2 regions of the Neosynechococcus sphagnicola sy1 genome follow, and region 1 is predicted to be linked to the other one. Evidence: riboswitches for the same ligand, from Rfam matches in the RefSeq annotation. Region 1 holds a riboswitch; the other holds the start of a gene.
What was found. A riboswitch is a leader RNA that binds a small molecule or an ion and turns the genes downstream of it on or off. The one in region 1 is predicted to bind cobalamin.

Region 1 (3,714 bases):
CAAAGATGGTGAAACCCGCTGGCATTGTCTCTAAAGGGTGGCTGACGGTGATTGCGGGAGTCCAATCGCTGACTGTCTGGGTGGGGTAAGCTTGCCAAGCAATGGCACCATGGGCCAAAGTGATACTAACGATGGTAAGTTCCAGATGTTGGCGCACAATTGCCACTCCAAAACGTCTTTGTATCACAGCGATTTCTATGAATGGCTGACGACAACTGCCGAGCAATTGCAGCGAGGGAAGTTCCATGAGCTAGATATCGAAAACTTGGTCGAGGAGTTGGCAACCTTGGGGCGAAGTGAAAAGCCTGCTGTTCTCAGCAATCTAGAGATATTGTTAGTGCATCTCCTCCAGTGGCAGTATCAACCTGGTTTTCGATCAAATAGTTGGGCGGGTACCATTCGAGAGCATCGGAAGCGATTGCTCAGACTCCTGGAAGACAGTCCTAGTCTAAAAGTCTATCTACAAAACATCTTTGCCAGTGCCTATCTAGATGCCAGAGAACAAGCCGCCATTGAAACGGGTCTGCCATTAACGACCTTCCCAGAACGGGCTGCCTTCGAGGTTGATCAGGTGTTGTCCGGATCTGAGATTGAGCTGCCCAACGATTTAGGATTAGAGCCATGATCTGGAAGGTGATGGGTTGCAGACAGTGGCTGAACTAAGGTACGGAATCTGGTGCCGGGTGGATCGCTATCTCTGTGGGTGGGTTGCCGACGATTTCAGTGTTCGTTGGGGGTTCCAAGGAGACTGCAGCGGGTGTACTTGCACTGGTAGTCGCCAATGTCAACTGGATTAGCAGCGATCGCAGCGTCCGGCTGTAGATATAGGGCCAGCCGCCCTTGGCTTCAATATCCCGCAGCAGGGCATAGAGCCCCTGGCGATTGTCTGGGAGGGAGGTTTGGAAGTAGCCATCCCGGATTTCCCGGTGCAGTGATTCGAGGACTCGAAGGATTGCCAGCAGTGCCAGACTATCTCCCTGACGTTGATCTGCAAGGGTGCGAATGGTTGCAGCGATCGCCTGAAGTTCCGGCGATTCAGTCTGGGTATCATCCTTCATGCGGCCAAGATACTCCCTGAAGCTTTACAGTTGATCACTTTGGATGGTACGCCATTTTTTTGCAATTTTCGCTTTCTCGCCCCTGATCGCCCGTTGTATTTCCAGGGTAACCTGCCAACACATATTCATGCGTTGGGAGTTCTAGGCCGCTTCGGGCTAAGATAGCAGTGCATCTGTGAACCACCCGCAGCAAAGGGAAACTCCGGTGTAACTCCGGGGCTGTGCCGCAGCTGTAAGCACGTCCTTTCCATGGGCTTGCAAGCCAGAATGCCTTTGTTGAGCGCCCGGCGCTCCGTTGGTTCCCCAGTATTTCCTGCGATGCACAGGAAGGGACATCAAAACCTATGTTGATCGCTGACTTCAATCGACCCCAGCCCTCTCAGCCGGGGATGAGCTTTGCTCCGTTACCGTTGCAACGTCCACTGTTAATGGTGGGGCATGGCAGTCGTGATGCCGATGGCAGACAAGAGTTTCTCGACTTTGCCAGTCACTATCAGGCATTGGACTCGACCCGCCCGGTGGTGCCCTGCTTTCTAGAATTAACCCAGCCTTCGATTCAAGCGGGCATTGAGTGTTGTGTTGCCGCAGGCTATGAAGAATTCTCGGTGCTACCGATTTTGTTGTTTGCTGCCCGCCATAACAAGTTTGATGTCACCAATGAACTAGACCGGGCTAAACAGCGACATCCCCAGCTCAAGTTTTACTATGGTCGCCACTTCGGCATCACCCCTGGATTGCTGGATCTGTGGCATCAACGCCTTGCGGTACTGGATCAACCCGAGCAAAATCCCCAGGGCATTTCCCGTGCAGATACTGTTTTGCTGGTGGTGGGAAGAGGTTCTAGCGATGCCGATGCCAACAGCGATATCTATAAGCTAGCCCGGATGCTTTGGGAGGGCAGTGGCTACCTGACAGTGGAAACCTGTTTTATTGGCATCACCCATCCCCGCCTCGAAGAAGGATTCCGCCGCGCCCGCCTCTATCATCCGCAGCGAGTGATTGTCCTACCCTATTTTCTGTTTACGGGGGTGCTGGTGAAGAAAATTTTTGACATCACAGCCCAACAACAGCAACAGTATCCAGAAATTTCACTAACGTGCCTGCCCGAAATGGGAAAGCATCCCCAGTTGTTCCAGATTCTGCGCGATCGCGAGATTGAAACCCAATTAGGGCAAGTGCAGATGAACTGTGAAATGTGCAAGTTTCGGTTGGCAGTTGCCCAGCAAGCGGTCGCAGGCCATGGGCACTCCCACAGTTCTAGCTCCGACCATGACCATGGGCATTCCCACCATCATGATCAAGATCATAGCTATGAACACCATCACAACCATGGCTCTGGAGTTGTTGACCGGGAAGCTGACCTGACCTACTATCACCAGAGGGTTTGGCAGGTTCCCTAGGGGGCTGGCAAGTTTTTTGAGGAGTTGCAGCCCCCGAGAAATCTCCCCTTGAACAGGCTGTCACTCTCCACTAAAAGTTGTGGGAGGATTAGCTGTCGCTGTGAAGTTCAGCGGTGCGGATAGCCAGTTGTTGGGTTTGGTTCCCCCGTCGTACTTTCAATTGCAGCGTCTGACCCACACGGCTATTTTCCACCAGGTTCTGTAACTGCTCGGCAGTAGTGACCGCTTGGGCATCTACTTGGGTAATCACATCACCCCGGCGGATGCCAGCAGTGGCTGCTGGGGTGTTGGGCAGTACCCGGAGGACGATAACGCCATTGGTTTCAGGAATTAAGAAGGCCGAGTTAGGGTCTTCATTGTTTTCCTTTGCCAATTCTGGGGTCAGGGTTGTCATTTGCACACCCAGATAGGGATGGGCAACGGTTTCCCCCTTAACCAGTTGAGCCTCAACGGTCTTGGCTTTGTTAATCGGAATCGCAAAGCCGATCCCCATGGCATCCGCACGAATCGCAGTGTTGATGCCAATGACTTCCCCCCGATCATTGAGTAAGGGGCCACCGGAGTTGCCGGGATTGATGGCGGCATCGGTTTGAATGAAATCCACCCGCTTGTCGGGGATACCCACTTGAGAACTGGAACGATGCAGAGTGCTGACAATGCCTAGGGTGACGGTGTTATCCAACCCCAGGGGATTGCCAACGGCGATCGCCCAATCTCCAACTCTGACGCGATCCGAATCGCCTAGAGGGGCAACGGGTAAGTCGCTGCTGCCATTGTCAATCTTGACCACTGCTAAGTCGGTAACCTCATCGGCTCCCCGCACATGGCCTTGAAAGGTGCGGCCATCCTTTAGGGTGATGGTGACCTTATCAGCGCCATTGACCACATGGGAATTGGTAAGAATGATCCCGGTGCGGTCAATAATGAAGCCCGATCCCTGCCCCCGCAGCCGTTCTTCTCGGGGGGTAGCGGGGGGGTCATTTCCTCCCCAAAAAACCGTCGAAAAAAGGGATCATCCAGGATTGGATCAGGGCTACTGTGGGTCACCGTCATTTCCGTATCAATGCGAACAACCGCTGTCCCAATCCGATCAACCGCCGCTGCAACAAAGCTACCTTGACCGATCGCCTGGGTTGCCAGAGAGGGCTGGGTCGGGACTGCTGTAACTGCTGTAACTGCTGGAGCTGCTGCAGTGGTTGCCAGCGCCACAGGGGTAAACATTCCCCACGCGATTGCCCCAGTCACCACTAGGGTGA
Region 2 (3,714 bases), on a different contig from region 1:
GTTTTAAACTAGGATCTTAGCTAGTGGGTGGCGCTTGATGGGAGGATAGTCCCTCTGTGTCCCCACCCTAGCACATCGTCCAGCCTCCCGAAGCCATCGTCTCCTTCCCTCAACCTCCATGCAATTTTCTGGTTCGCTGCGCTTCCTACTGACAGGGTTACTGGTGATTGTCCTCCTGCTGGGAGTCCCTCCAGTTCTGGCTGCGGATTTCCCTCCTCCTCTTTCTTTTAGTAACGCCGAGCTTTCTCGTCGGGACTTTTCTGGACAGAGTTTACCCACCGCCGAGTTTTCCAATGCCAATCTGGAATTTGCCAACTTTGCCGGTGCTGACCTGCGCGGCGCGGTGTTAAGTGGCTCAACCATGACCAAGGTGAATTTACAGGGGGCAGATTTGTCCAACGCTATGGTGGATCAGGTGAACTTGCAGGGAGGGAATTTAGAGGACGCGGTGTTGAGTGGGTCGATTTTGCTGAGAACGTTATTTACAGGGGCAAAGATCACCGGGGCAGATTTTAGCGATGCGATTTTGGATGGAGCCCAATTAAAAAGCCTCTGTCAACAAGCCAGTGGGGTCAACTCCAAGACCGGGGTGGCAACCAGGGACTCCTTAGGGTGTGGCTGAGCGGATGAGCTTCCTGCAGCGAGTCGGTGTAATTGGCGGGGGACAACTCGCCGGGATGATGGCAGCGATCGCTCCCTCCCTGGGAATTGAGCTGGTGGTTCAAACCCCCGATGCCAGCGATCCAGCCGTGGCTGGGGCATCTCACACCATTTTGGCGGCGATCGCAGATAGGGAAGCCACGGCAGCATTGGCAACCTACTGTGAGGTGATCACCTTTGAAAATGAATTTATTGATCTCGAAGCTCTCTCTGCCTTAGCGGCTCACGGGGGTTTGCTTTCGCCCCAGTCTCACAGCCCTGGACCCCCCTCCTAGACAAGTACCAGCAACGTTGTTTTCTCCAGCAACTGGGTCTGCCGGTTCCCGCCGTTTTTTACCCTGGACTATCGGGGGAGAAGCCCTGGTAACACCCTTTACCCCCACCTTTCCGGTGGTTTTCAAGGCCCGACGCTGCGGCTACGATGGTCAAGGCACCTTGATCTTTCCCGACCAGGCGGCATTGGATCTGGCGTGGAGTCAGCATCAAGACCCCAGTAAAGCTTGGTTGACGGCACCTCTGATTGAAGCTTTCATTCCCTTTGAACGAGAACTGGCAGTGATTGCCGCCCGATCGGTAATGGGGGAAGTGGTGGTGTATCCCGTCGTTGAAACCCAGCAACATCAACAGGTCTGTCGCCGGGTATTGGTACCTGCCGATCTGCCGCCTCAAGTGATTCAAACGGCTCAAGCGATCGCCCAAACCCTCCTGACCGCACTGGAGGCCGTTGGTGTCTTTGGCATTGAATTCTTCTACACCGCTGAGGGCAAACTGCTGGTTAATGAGATCTCACCCCGCACCCATAATTCCGGTCACTACACCCTCGATGCCTGTGAGACCTCCCAGTTTGAGCAACACCTGCGAGCCGTGAGTCAGCTACCCCTGGGAAGTCCGGCTCTGAAATGTCCGGGAGCCGTGATGGTCAACCTCCTGGGCTATGAATATGCCAAAAGTGACTACTGGCTCAATCGGCAAGCCCTAGCAGCCATGCCTCAGACCTTTGTCCATTGGTATGGGAAAACGGAATCCCGTCCAGGGCGCAAGTTGGGCCATGTGACCGTGCTCCTCGACCAGGCATGTCGTGCCCAAGCCCTAGCGATCGCTGACCAGATCGAGTCTGTTTGGTATGGCAAAATAACTAATTCTGATCTTTAACAGCTGATCTGAGTAAAATGGGGGGGAGGTATGCTGCAATGTTGGTGACTGCCAATATTGTTTTTTGATCTATACCCTTTTCATCGGGAACGATCCCAGGCTGGCAGCAGTAGACCGGGCCAGTACCCGGAAACTTTAACCCAGCACGACAGTTCCCTCCTGGTTTTTACCAGGTCAAAAACTGAGGTAAGACGGCGTTGCGGTTGCCTTAACCGAATCAAGATACATGTTACAAAATGGTCTCGATGCGGACTTAGTAAAGTAAACTTCAGAAACACTTAGCACGGTTCTGGTGGGGATCAGCCATCAGAGGAAACGGGGAAAGTTTGGTGCAAGCCCAACGCTGTCCCGCAACTGTGAAAGAGCTGCTCCTTGGCGCTCTTCAGCCAGAATGCCCGCCGCTGCTTCTACCATGCTCCACTCATCTGCGAGGTATAAGATGACGGCTCAATCTCCGATTTCGACTCAGCAACAGGTTCGGCGCTGGACGCTCTCAACGCCTGTCCAAGCGACCCTCTACCTCTCGCTCTGTTCCCTCACACTCTGGACGCTCTACTTCACGACGTATCCGCCCATTCATGACCAGTTTCATTCCCTGCGTCATCATACCTTGCTGGTGGGTTGTCATTAAGGGCTGGCTATTTCCAACAGGTGTGGTGAAAGTTCAGGGTTAAGTAATGTCAAAATTCAAGTTCTCTGTTCTCATCAGTGCGGCTTGCCTGATGGGTATATTTTTCTATGGGTTGGTAGGGGTTTCTCAGTCTTCCCCACCGTCTGTGCGACTGACCACAATGCCCTCTGTCCAACAGATAATGCCGTTTGAAGCCGAGGCCACCAGCCCCCAGACTCCGGTACAGTTGACCCTGCAAGCAGTGGACGGGGCAGGTCATGCCCTGGAGAATGTCAATCTGCATCTGCAAATTTTGACGCCCAATCCAACGCCCTGGTTGACAACGGATTTCCCCATGGTGGAAGGTACTGAGCTGCTAGAAATGACAGCGATCGCCCCCCAAGGGATCTTAACCCTTCAGCAAATGTTACCGATTCGGGGGACTTACCAATTGCGGGTGCAAGCCACCCCAATCGTCCCCCATGCCTTTACCCCGATCGCCCAAACCCTAACCTTCTCTGTGTCGGAGAACTGGGTAAAGTATCGCAACTTTGCCATTCTAGCGGTGAGTTTTATTGATGGTCGGCCTCCGGGGGGGGCTGGGGTCATCGGAGAGCGATCCGCAATCCAGCCGGGAGCAATCGCGCCGCAATCCGTGCGGCTATTGCTGAGTGGGGCTATTGTGGTGGCGATCGCAGCCCTGCTCTGGATCAACATCAGCGCCGAACTGGCTCCATCCCCCCATTCGATGGCTATGTCACACGACATGGGAATGTCCCACGACATGGAAGTGCCGCCTGCGGTTGAGATCCCCACCCAGGCTCGATCTCAGGGATGGGAAATGCACCTCTCCGGCGATAGCCATGCCAGAGTCGGCCAACCCGCTCATTTACAAGTACAAGTGATGGACACCCAAACCCATCAACCCGCCACCGATGTGCTGTTGCGGATCACAACCACCCAACTGGAAAATCACTGGATTGCCTTTGCCTATGAAGGGATTCCAGATCCCCAGGGACAATTTGTCTGGCAGCAACAATTTTTTGATGGGGCTGCTCACCAAGTTACCGTGGAGGCAGCTCCCCAGGTAGGGGCAGAGCGGCAATTTCGCCCCTTTCAAGTGGGGCAGATCCTGGAAGTGGAGGGGGTAGCACCACCCCTGCGGGTGCGGATCATCACTCTCATCTACCTCACCACGCTGGTGGGGCTGGGGGTATTGCTGGGATTTCAATTACGACGGTGGCAACCCGGTCTGTCCTCGGCGCAGCAGTAAAACTTCTCCCCTCTCCATG

Region 2: it holds a riboswitch for cobalamin, as region 1 does, so the genes downstream of both, DO97_RS04640 (CbtB-domain containing protein) here and DO97_RS18990 (sirohydrochlorin chelatase) in region 1, are expected to answer to the same signal.

The regions. Positions count from the first base shown of each region.
Region 1 is NZ_JJML01000067.1:20,158-23,871, reverse strand. It holds gene cysS (cysteine--tRNA ligase) at 1-34, shown strand, start outside; gene DO97_RS19000 (DUF29 domain-containing protein) at 110-625, shown strand; gene DO97_RS25485 (hypothetical protein) at 660-1,058, opposite strand; cobalamin riboswitch at 1,215-1,347, shown strand; gene DO97_RS18990 (sirohydrochlorin chelatase) at 1,403-2,458, shown strand; partial or broken gene DO97_RS18985 (HhoA/HhoB/HtrA family serine endopeptidase) at 2,547-3,714, opposite strand, start outside.
Region 2 is NZ_JJML01000008.1:57,635-61,348, reverse strand. It holds gene DO97_RS04650 (pentapeptide repeat-containing protein) at 119-622, shown strand; partial or broken gene DO97_RS04645 (5-(carboxyamino)imidazole ribonucleotide synthase) at 627-1,812, shown strand; RNA gene ssrS (6S RNA) at 1,840-2,022, shown strand; cobalamin riboswitch at 2,080-2,230, shown strand; gene DO97_RS04640 (CbtB-domain containing protein) at 2,252-2,443, shown strand; gene DO97_RS04635 (hypothetical protein) at 2,490-3,695, shown strand.